DNA from 2 places in the Paraburkholderia sp. JHI2823 genome. Region 1 is predicted to be linked to the other one. Evidence: riboswitches for the same ligand, from Rfam matches in the RefSeq annotation. Region 1 holds a riboswitch; the other holds the start of a gene.
What was found. Region 1 has a riboswitch for cobalamin ahead of cobG (precorrin-3B synthase). Riboswitches for the same ligand answer to the same signal wherever they lie in the genome.
Positions count from the first base shown of each region.

Region 2: linked by a shared signal. The riboswitch ahead of VSR34_RS23820 (TonB-dependent receptor) and the one ahead of cobG (precorrin-3B synthase) in region 1 are both predicted to bind cobalamin.

Region 1 covers NZ_JAYMRY010000025.1:36,648-40,642, forward strand. The annotation lists gene VSR34_RS24195 (cobalt-precorrin-6A reductase) at 1-50, opposite strand, end outside; gene VSR34_RS24200 (bifunctional cobalt-precorrin-7 (C(5))-methyltransferase/cobalt-precorrin-6B (C(15))-methyltransferase) at 47-1,264, opposite strand; cobalamin riboswitch at 1,368-1,560, shown strand; gene cobG (precorrin-3B synthase) at 1,656-3,053, shown strand; gene VSR34_RS24210 (precorrin-8X methylmutase) at 3,046-3,672, shown strand; gene VSR34_RS24215 (precorrin-2 C(20)-methyltransferase) at 3,673-3,995, shown strand, end outside.
Region 2 covers NZ_JAYMRY010000024.1:66,175-70,169, reverse strand. The annotation lists gene VSR34_RS23825 (molybdopterin cofactor-binding domain-containing protein) at 1-1,275, shown strand, start outside; cobalamin riboswitch at 1,431-1,613, shown strand; gene VSR34_RS23820 (TonB-dependent receptor) at 1,717-3,657, shown strand; gene VSR34_RS23815 (PQQ-binding-like beta-propeller repeat protein) at 3,721-3,995, opposite strand, start outside.

The DNA.
Region 1 (3,995 bases):
ATCGCCAGCGCGTCGCCGGTGCCCCCCAGCAGCAGGATGCGCGCCGTCATGGCTTGACGACTTCGTAGAGCGTGACGGGCAAGGCCTGACGCCATGTGTCGAAGCCACCCAACGGCTGAGCCTCGCCAATGCCGATGCGCGTGAGCGTGCCGCCATGCTGCGCGCGCCACGCGACCAGCGTCGCTTCGCTCTGCAGCGTCACCGCGTTCGCGACGAGCCGGCCGCCGCTCGCGAGCGCCGCCCAGCATGCCTCGAGCACGCCAGGGGCAGTCACGCCGCCGCCGATGAACACCGCGTCGGGCGTGGCGAGCCCCGCGAGCGCCTCGGGCGCGCGGCCCGCCACGAGTTGCAGACCGGGCACGCCCAGCGCCGCGCGATTGTGCTCGATGAAGCGCTGGCGCCCGGCGTGCGCTTCGATCGCGATCGCTCGGCAAGCCGGATGCGAACGCATCCACTCGATGCCGATCGAGCCGCTGCCCGCACCCACGTCCCAAAGCAGCGCGCCGGGCGTGGGCGCGAGACGCGCCAGGGTGAGCGCACGCACGTCGCGCTTCGTGAGCTGGCCGTCGTGGCGGTACGCGTCGTCGGGCAGGCCGGGCGTGAGCGTCCAGCCGCGCGCCCCGGTGTGGGCAGCGTCGCTTGCGCATTCGAACGCGACGAGATTGAGCGCCGCGGTTTCGTCGACGTGCCAGGCATCGGCGCGGCCTTCGACGCGGCGCTCGAGCGGACCGCCCACGTGCTCGAACACGGCAAGACGCGTCGCGCCGAAGCCCGCCTCGGTGAGCAGCGCGGCGAGCGCCGCCGGCGTGCGCCCGTCCGCGCTCAATGCGAGCACGCGCGAGCGCGCATGGAGATGACGGCGCAGCGCATCGAGCGGGCGGCCGACGAGCGAAACCATCGCCGTGTCCTGCAACGCCCATCCCATGCGCGCCGCCGCGAGCGAGAGCGACGACGGCGCGGGCAACACGCGCATGTCGCCGGGTGCCAGGCGCCGCGCGAGCGTCGCGCCCACGCCGAACAGCATGGGGTCGCCGCTCGCGAGCACGCATACGGGCATGTTCGACGCGCGATGCGCGAGCAGCGCCTCGACGTTGAAGGGCTGCGGCCACGGCTCACGCCGCGCGCGCACGCGCGCCGGCAGCATCGCGAGATGGCGCGCGCCGCCGGTCACGATGGCCGCGTCGAAGAGTGCGCGCCGCGCGTCGCGCCCGAGCCCCGCATAGCCGTCGTCGCCTATGCCCACCACAGTCAGCCATGCCTGCATGCCCTGCATTCGTTCTCCCGCCTTTGCTCGCGCTGTTGCCCGATTCTCTGCGCAGCCACGGCCCCGCGACCCGATTGCGGGGCGGAGCGCGCCTGAAAACGGGCATAATACCGTGTCCGCCGGCGCCTTTAAGGCCCAAAAGCCTTGAGGCATAAAAGGGAACACAGCAAGCTGTGGCCGCCCCCGCGACTGTGAGCAGCGAGACCGCATCCACCCGAGCCACTGGCTTCACCGGGAAGGCCGATGCGGTCCACGACCTGCGAGCCAGGAGACCTGCCGGCCGACTATTCGTGCGAAGCCATATCGGGCGGGGTGTACCGATACCGCAGCCGTTGCCCGCATGCCCCGCGGGCAGCGCGCCGCTCTCGCGCGTCGATTACCCGGTATTCCCTTGAAACACGAAACGAAGCCCGTCTTGCCTCTCGCTGCGCTCGCCGCGGTCCGCCCTTCGGCGTGCCCCGGGCTCGTGCGCGTGGTCGCCGCGCGCGACGGCGGCCTGTGCCGCATCCGTCTCCCCGGCGGCGTGCTGAACGCCGCGCACTCGCGCGCCCTCGCCGATGCCGCGCGGGCGCACGCAAGCGGCGTGCTCGAACTGACCAATCGCGCGAACGTGCAGATTCGCGGCGTGCGCGCGGGCGAGGAAGCGGCGTTGAGCGCGATGCTGATCGTGGCGGGCCTTGGCCCCGCCGGCATCGACGCCACGAGCCCGGTCGAGCGCGCCTGCGCCGCCGACGAACTGCGCAACGTGATGCTGAGCCCGCTCGCGGGGCTCGATCCGAACGCCGCGAGCGACACCACAGCGCTCGCCCAGGCGCTCATCGACATGATGCAGCGCGAGCCGCGCTTCGCCGCGCTCTCGCCGAAGTTCGCGCTGCAACTGGACGGCGGCGAGCGTCTTGCGATGCTCGAGCATCCGCACGACATCTGGCTCGCCGCGCGCAAGCATGGCGCGACGGTGCGCTTCGTTCTGGGCCTTGCAGGCTGCCCAAGCGAGCCGCCGGTTGGCGCGCTCGCTGTTGAAGAAGTCTGCACATCGATCCGCGCGCTGCTCCATGCGTTCCTCGATCTCGCTAACGCGAACGCCACACGCATGCGCGACGTACTGGCCGCACACTCGCTCGAAGCGCTGCTGCAACGCGCGCGCGAGCACGGCGAATTCGCGTTGATGCGCGACGACGCCCCGTCGCACGCATGGCGAGGCGCCACGAGCGATGCCCGCTTGCGCCTCGGCGCTCACGCGCTCCACGCCGACGGCAGCGGCTACGTGGGCGCTCAGCCCGTACTCGGCCGCATCGACTCGAACACACTGCATGCGCTCGCCGACCTCGCAGTTGAACACGGCGACGCGACGCTGCGCGTGACGCCCTGGCAGGGCCTGTTGCTGCCCAACGTGGCCGGACACGCCATGCCCGCCACGCTCGAACGCCTGCGCGCGCTCGGCCTCGTCTGCGCGAACGCGGACCCGCTCGCACGCCTCGTCGCCTGCACCGGCTCGACGGGCTGCGCGAAAAGCCGCGCCGACACGAAAGCCGACGCACTGCGTCTCGCCACGCTCTTGCCGGACGATACGGAAGTCCACCTGAGCGGCTGCGAGCGCTCCTGCGCGGCTGCGCATCGCGCGCCGTTCACGCTGCTCGCAAGCGCGCCGGAGCGCTACGACCTCTACCGGCGTGAAGACAGCAAAGCCGGCCTTGGCCCGCGCTTTGGTCAACTCCTCGCGCCCAACCTGACGATCGAAGCTGCTGCGCTTGCACTCGCCCAGCAGCCCCGGAGCACCCACGATGTCTGATTACATCCGCGACGGCCACGCGATCTATCGCGAGTCGTTCGCGACGATCCGCGCAGAAGCCGACCTCTCGCGCATTCCCGCCGACCTCGAAAAACTCGCCGTGCGCGTGATTCATGCGTGCGGCATGGTGGACGTGGTCGCCGACCTCGCGTTTTCCACGGGCGCCGGCCTCGCGGGCCGCGCGGCCCTCGCGAACGGCGCACCGATTCTCTGCGACGCGAAGATGGTCGCCTACGGCATCACGCGCGCCCGCCTTCCCGCGCATAACGCCGTGATCTGCACGCTCGACGACCCCACCGTGCCCACCCTCGCGCGCGAGATGGGCAACACGCGCTCGGCGGCCGCGCTCGAATTGTGGCGGCCGCACCTCGCGGGCAGCGTGGTCGCGATCGGCAATGCGCCCACCGCGCTCTTTCATCTGCTCGACATGATCGCCGCGGGCGCGCCGCGTCCCGCGCTCATCCTGGGCTTTCCCGTGGGCTTTGTCGGCGCGGCCGAGTCCAAGGCGCAGCTCGCCGCCGAAAGCCATGGCCTGCCCTTCGTCGTCGTGCACGGCCGCCGCGGCGGCAGCGCGATGGCCGCCGCCGCCGTCAACGCACTCGCTTCGGAGACCGAATAAATGAACCGCAAAGGCGTTCTGCACGGCATCGGCGTCGGCCCCGGCGACCCCGAGTTGCTCACGCTCAAGGCAGTGCGGCTGCTCAAAGCCGCGCCCGTGGTCGCCTTTTTCGTGGCCAGGGGCAAGAAGGGCAACGCGTTCGGCATCGTCGAGGCGCATCTCGAAGCGCAGCAGGAACGCATGCCGCTCGTGTACCCCGTGACGACCGAAGCCCTGGAGCCGCCGCTCTCTTACGAAGCGATCATCGCGGACTTCTACGACGGCGCGGCGGAAATGGTGTCGCGCCATCTCGACGCGGGACGCGACGTGGCCGTGATCTGCGA
Region 2 (3,995 bases), on a different contig from region 1:
CCGATGGCGCCCGCCGCGAAAACGGTCAACGCACGCTTCATCAAGCGCTATCTGCTGCACGGCTCGATCGGCCCTTCCTGTGCCGTTGCGCATCTCGATGGGAACCAGCTCACCGTCTGGACCCATTCGCAGGGCGTCTATCCGCTGCGCGACGCGCTGGCCGAAATGCTGTCGATGCAAAAGGAGAACGTGCGCTGCATCCACGCCGAAGGCTCCGGCTGCTACGGCCACAACGCCGCGGACGACGCCGCCGCCCATGCCGCGCTGATCGCGGCCGCCATGCCTGGGCATCCCGTGCGAGTGCAATGGATGCGCGAGCAGGAACACACGTGGGATCACTTCACGCCGGCCATGGTGACGGAAGTGAAGGCGTCCATCGACGCGAGCGGCAAGATCGTGGACTGGCATTATGCGCTGTGGAGCAGCTCGCACAACGAGCGCATCGTCAACGCTGGGCGCCTGCTGCCGGCGCGCATGCTCGAAAAGCCTTTCGTTTCCGCGCCGTCCACGCCCATGCTGCAACCCGAGGGCGGCGGCGACCGCAACGCGATTCCGCTGTACACGCTGCCGAACATCGAGGTGATGAACCACTTTTCGCCGACCATGCCTTTGCAGACTTCGGCAATGCGTTCGCTCGGCGCTCATACCAACGTGTTCGCCATCGAGAGCGTGATGGACGAACTGGCGCATATGGCCGGCATCGACCCGGTCGAGTTCCGGCTGCGCCATCTCGACGATCCGCGCGCCGGGGACGTGATCCGGCTTGCGGCGAAGCAGTTCGGCTGGCCGCGTGCGCCGCGCGCGCGCAATCGCGGCGTGGGTTTTGCGTTCGCGAAGTACAAGAACCTGATGGGCTATGTCGCCATTGCCGTCGAAGTTTCAGTGGAGCCCGAGACGGGGCTCGTGAAGCTTGAGCAGGCGGTGGCCGCCGTGGATTGCGGCCAGGTCGTGAACCCCGATGGCGTGCGCAACCAGATCGAAGGCGGCATCGTGCAGTCGGCAAGCTGGACGCTCCATGAAGAACTGCGCTACGACACGCACCGCATTCGCAGCTTCGACTGGGGCACCTATCCGATCCTGCGCTTTTCGTCCGTGCCGGCGCGCATCGACGTCCATCTGATCGACCGGCCAGGCGCGCCATTCCTCGGCACGGCGGAGGCGTCGATGGGCCCCACGGCGGGGGCGCTCGTCAACGCGCTGTTCGACGCCACGGGCAAGCGCGTGCGCGAAATGCCGCTCGCCGGCGACACGCTGAGAAAGCTCATCGAGGTCTGACGCGTGGATTTCCGCCCGCACGGCGCGGCGCGGGCGACACGGCTAGCGCTTGCCGTCCAGCGTGCAAACGCCGCACGATCCATTCGAGCTGCGCGGCGAGGCGCCTTTTCGCCACACTTCCCGCACGAAAGGTTGACGCGCGCGATGCACGCCGATTACCCTTGCGCGCTGATGGTTCCCGGCGACGGGATCAAAAGGGAACGCAGTGAAAGACTGCGGCTGCCCCCGCAACTGTGAGCGGCGAGTCCATGCCAGACAGGGCCACTGGGAAACCGGGAAGGCCGGCAACGGACGGCGACCCGCGAGCCAGGAGACCTGCCATCAGCCGAGTCCAGCAGCCGCAGCGGGCGGGGTGCCCCAATGCGCAAGCACCGCCATGAAGCGGCGGTCGCCCGTTGCGAGGACAGCCCGTGTTCAGGAGCTGTTTCCAGCCATCGCCTCATGAAGTTCCAGCAATTCGTCTTTACCTCCGCCGTGCTCGCGTGCGCATGGCAAGCCGCGCATGCCGCAGGCGTTGCATCGCCCACGCAGGTGCAGCAGCAAGAGCAGCCAGGCGACGACGCCACGCTGCCCAACATCCTTGTCGTCGGCGACGCACAGCATCTGCCGCAATCGTTCGACCAGCGCTACGCGAGCACCCAGGTGCTCACGCGCGAAGATCTCGACCGGCTCTCCCCCATCGAGCCGAGCATCACGCAGGCGCTCGCCACGCTCCCCAACGTCACCGTCTCCCAAAGCGGCGGCCCGGGCGCCTATACGGGCGTGAGCATACGCGGGTCGTCGGCGAGCCAGGTCCCTGTGTTCATCGACGGCATACGCGTGGGCTCGCCCACCACGGGCATCGCGGAATGGGCCGATCTGCCGACCGCCTCGTTCGACCGTGTCGAGGTGATTTCGGGTCCCGCGGCCGCTTCGTTCGGCGCCGACGCCGTGGGCGGCGTCGTGCAGCTTTTCACGCGCCACGCGTCGAATCAGCCGAATCAGACCACGGTCTCGTTCGGCGGCGGCACGAACAGCACCTTCGACACGCAGTTGCGCACCTCGGGCACGATCCCCTCTACCGTGCCGCTTTCCGCGTTGAGCGGCCTCACGTATTCGCTGGGCCTGCACGACTACAACACGGCCGGGATCGACGCGACGCAGCCCTGGGCCTTCGGCCACGAAGACGGCCGTAACCCGTACCACGCGCAGAACCTGGACGCGCGCCTCGGCTACGCGCACGACAACTGGTCGGTCTCGACTTTCGCGCTCTACCACCGCTCCGATCTCTCGTACGACAACCTGGGCGGCAATAACCGCCAGCGCGACAACCAGCTCACGACCGGCCTCGCGTTCCATCTCGACATCACGCCGACCACGCAGTTCGATCAGTCCGTGGGCTACGCGACGGATCGTCAGTTCCTCTATTCGAACGACCCGACGATCCCGACCGACGAGATCGACTCGACGCGCTTTTCCACCTCGACGTCGGTCACGCACCAGGAGAGGGGGCACACGCTCTTCGGCATGCCGCTGGAAGGCGAGACGAAGCTCGCCTACGACTACACGCGCGAGATGGCGTTCCTGCCGGTGGATATACCGGGCGGCCTGCCCGCGCGCAACGATTCCGCCGTGTCGATGCACCAGTCCACCACGCTCGGGGCGCTCACGCTGTTTCTCGCGGGGCGCCACGAGATCGTGCAGGGGCAGTCGGTGAATACGGGCAACGTCGCCCTCTCGTGGGCGATCACGCCCGTTTACACGGCGCGCGTTTCCTATGGCAACGCGTTCCGCCTGCCCACGTTCAACGACCTCTACTATCCGACCTACTCGAACCCCGACCTGCGGCCCGAGCGCAGCGATTCGGTCGAGGCCGCGCTCGACGCCGTCACCTCGATCGGCACCTTCACGGCGGCCGTCTACGACACGCGCGTGCACGACCTCATCACCTACAACTCGCAGACTTTCCTGCCCGTGAACGTGGGGCGCGCGCACATACAGGGCATCGACTTCTCGTACAAGGGCACGCTCGGGCAGTACACGCCGGTGAGCCTCACGGTCGGCATTCTGAATCCGCAGGACGTGACCGATCAGACCTGGCTCAATCGCCGCCCGCGCCAGACGGCGAGCCTGAGCGTCGATCACACGTGGGACGAGTTCCATCTCCACGCGCTCAGCACCGGCATTTCGCTGCTGTATAACGGCTCGACGTTCGACGACCAGCTCAACACGATCTACCTGCCCTCGTGGATGACCGTCGGCCTGCGCGCCTCGTACAAGGTCAACGCACATCTCGCGCTTTCGGCCACGCTAGCGAATGTGTTCAACCGGCAGTACGTGACGGCTTACGGGTACAACTCGCTGGGGCGGACGGCGTTCGGTAAGGTGACCTACACGTTTTGACGCTGAGCGCGAGCGGGCGAGTCCGCGCCGATGGCTCACTCGCCCGCTGAATTTGCTGCGTGCTCAGCTTTCGCGCTTTGGTCGCCGCACCGCACGAATCTTTCCGCTGTTCCCGCCGCCGCAGAAGAACTGCTCGCCGCCGTCGGACTCCAGCCCCGACACGGCCGTGCCCGGCGGCATGTCGAGCTGCTCCAGCACTTCGCCCGTGCCGGGGTCGATGCGGCGCAGGTCGCTTTCGTCGCCTTCCCAGGTGCCGTGCCACAACTCGCCATCCACCCACGTCACGCCCGTGACGAAGCGGTTCGATTCGAGGGTGCGCAAAATCGCGCCCGTCTGCG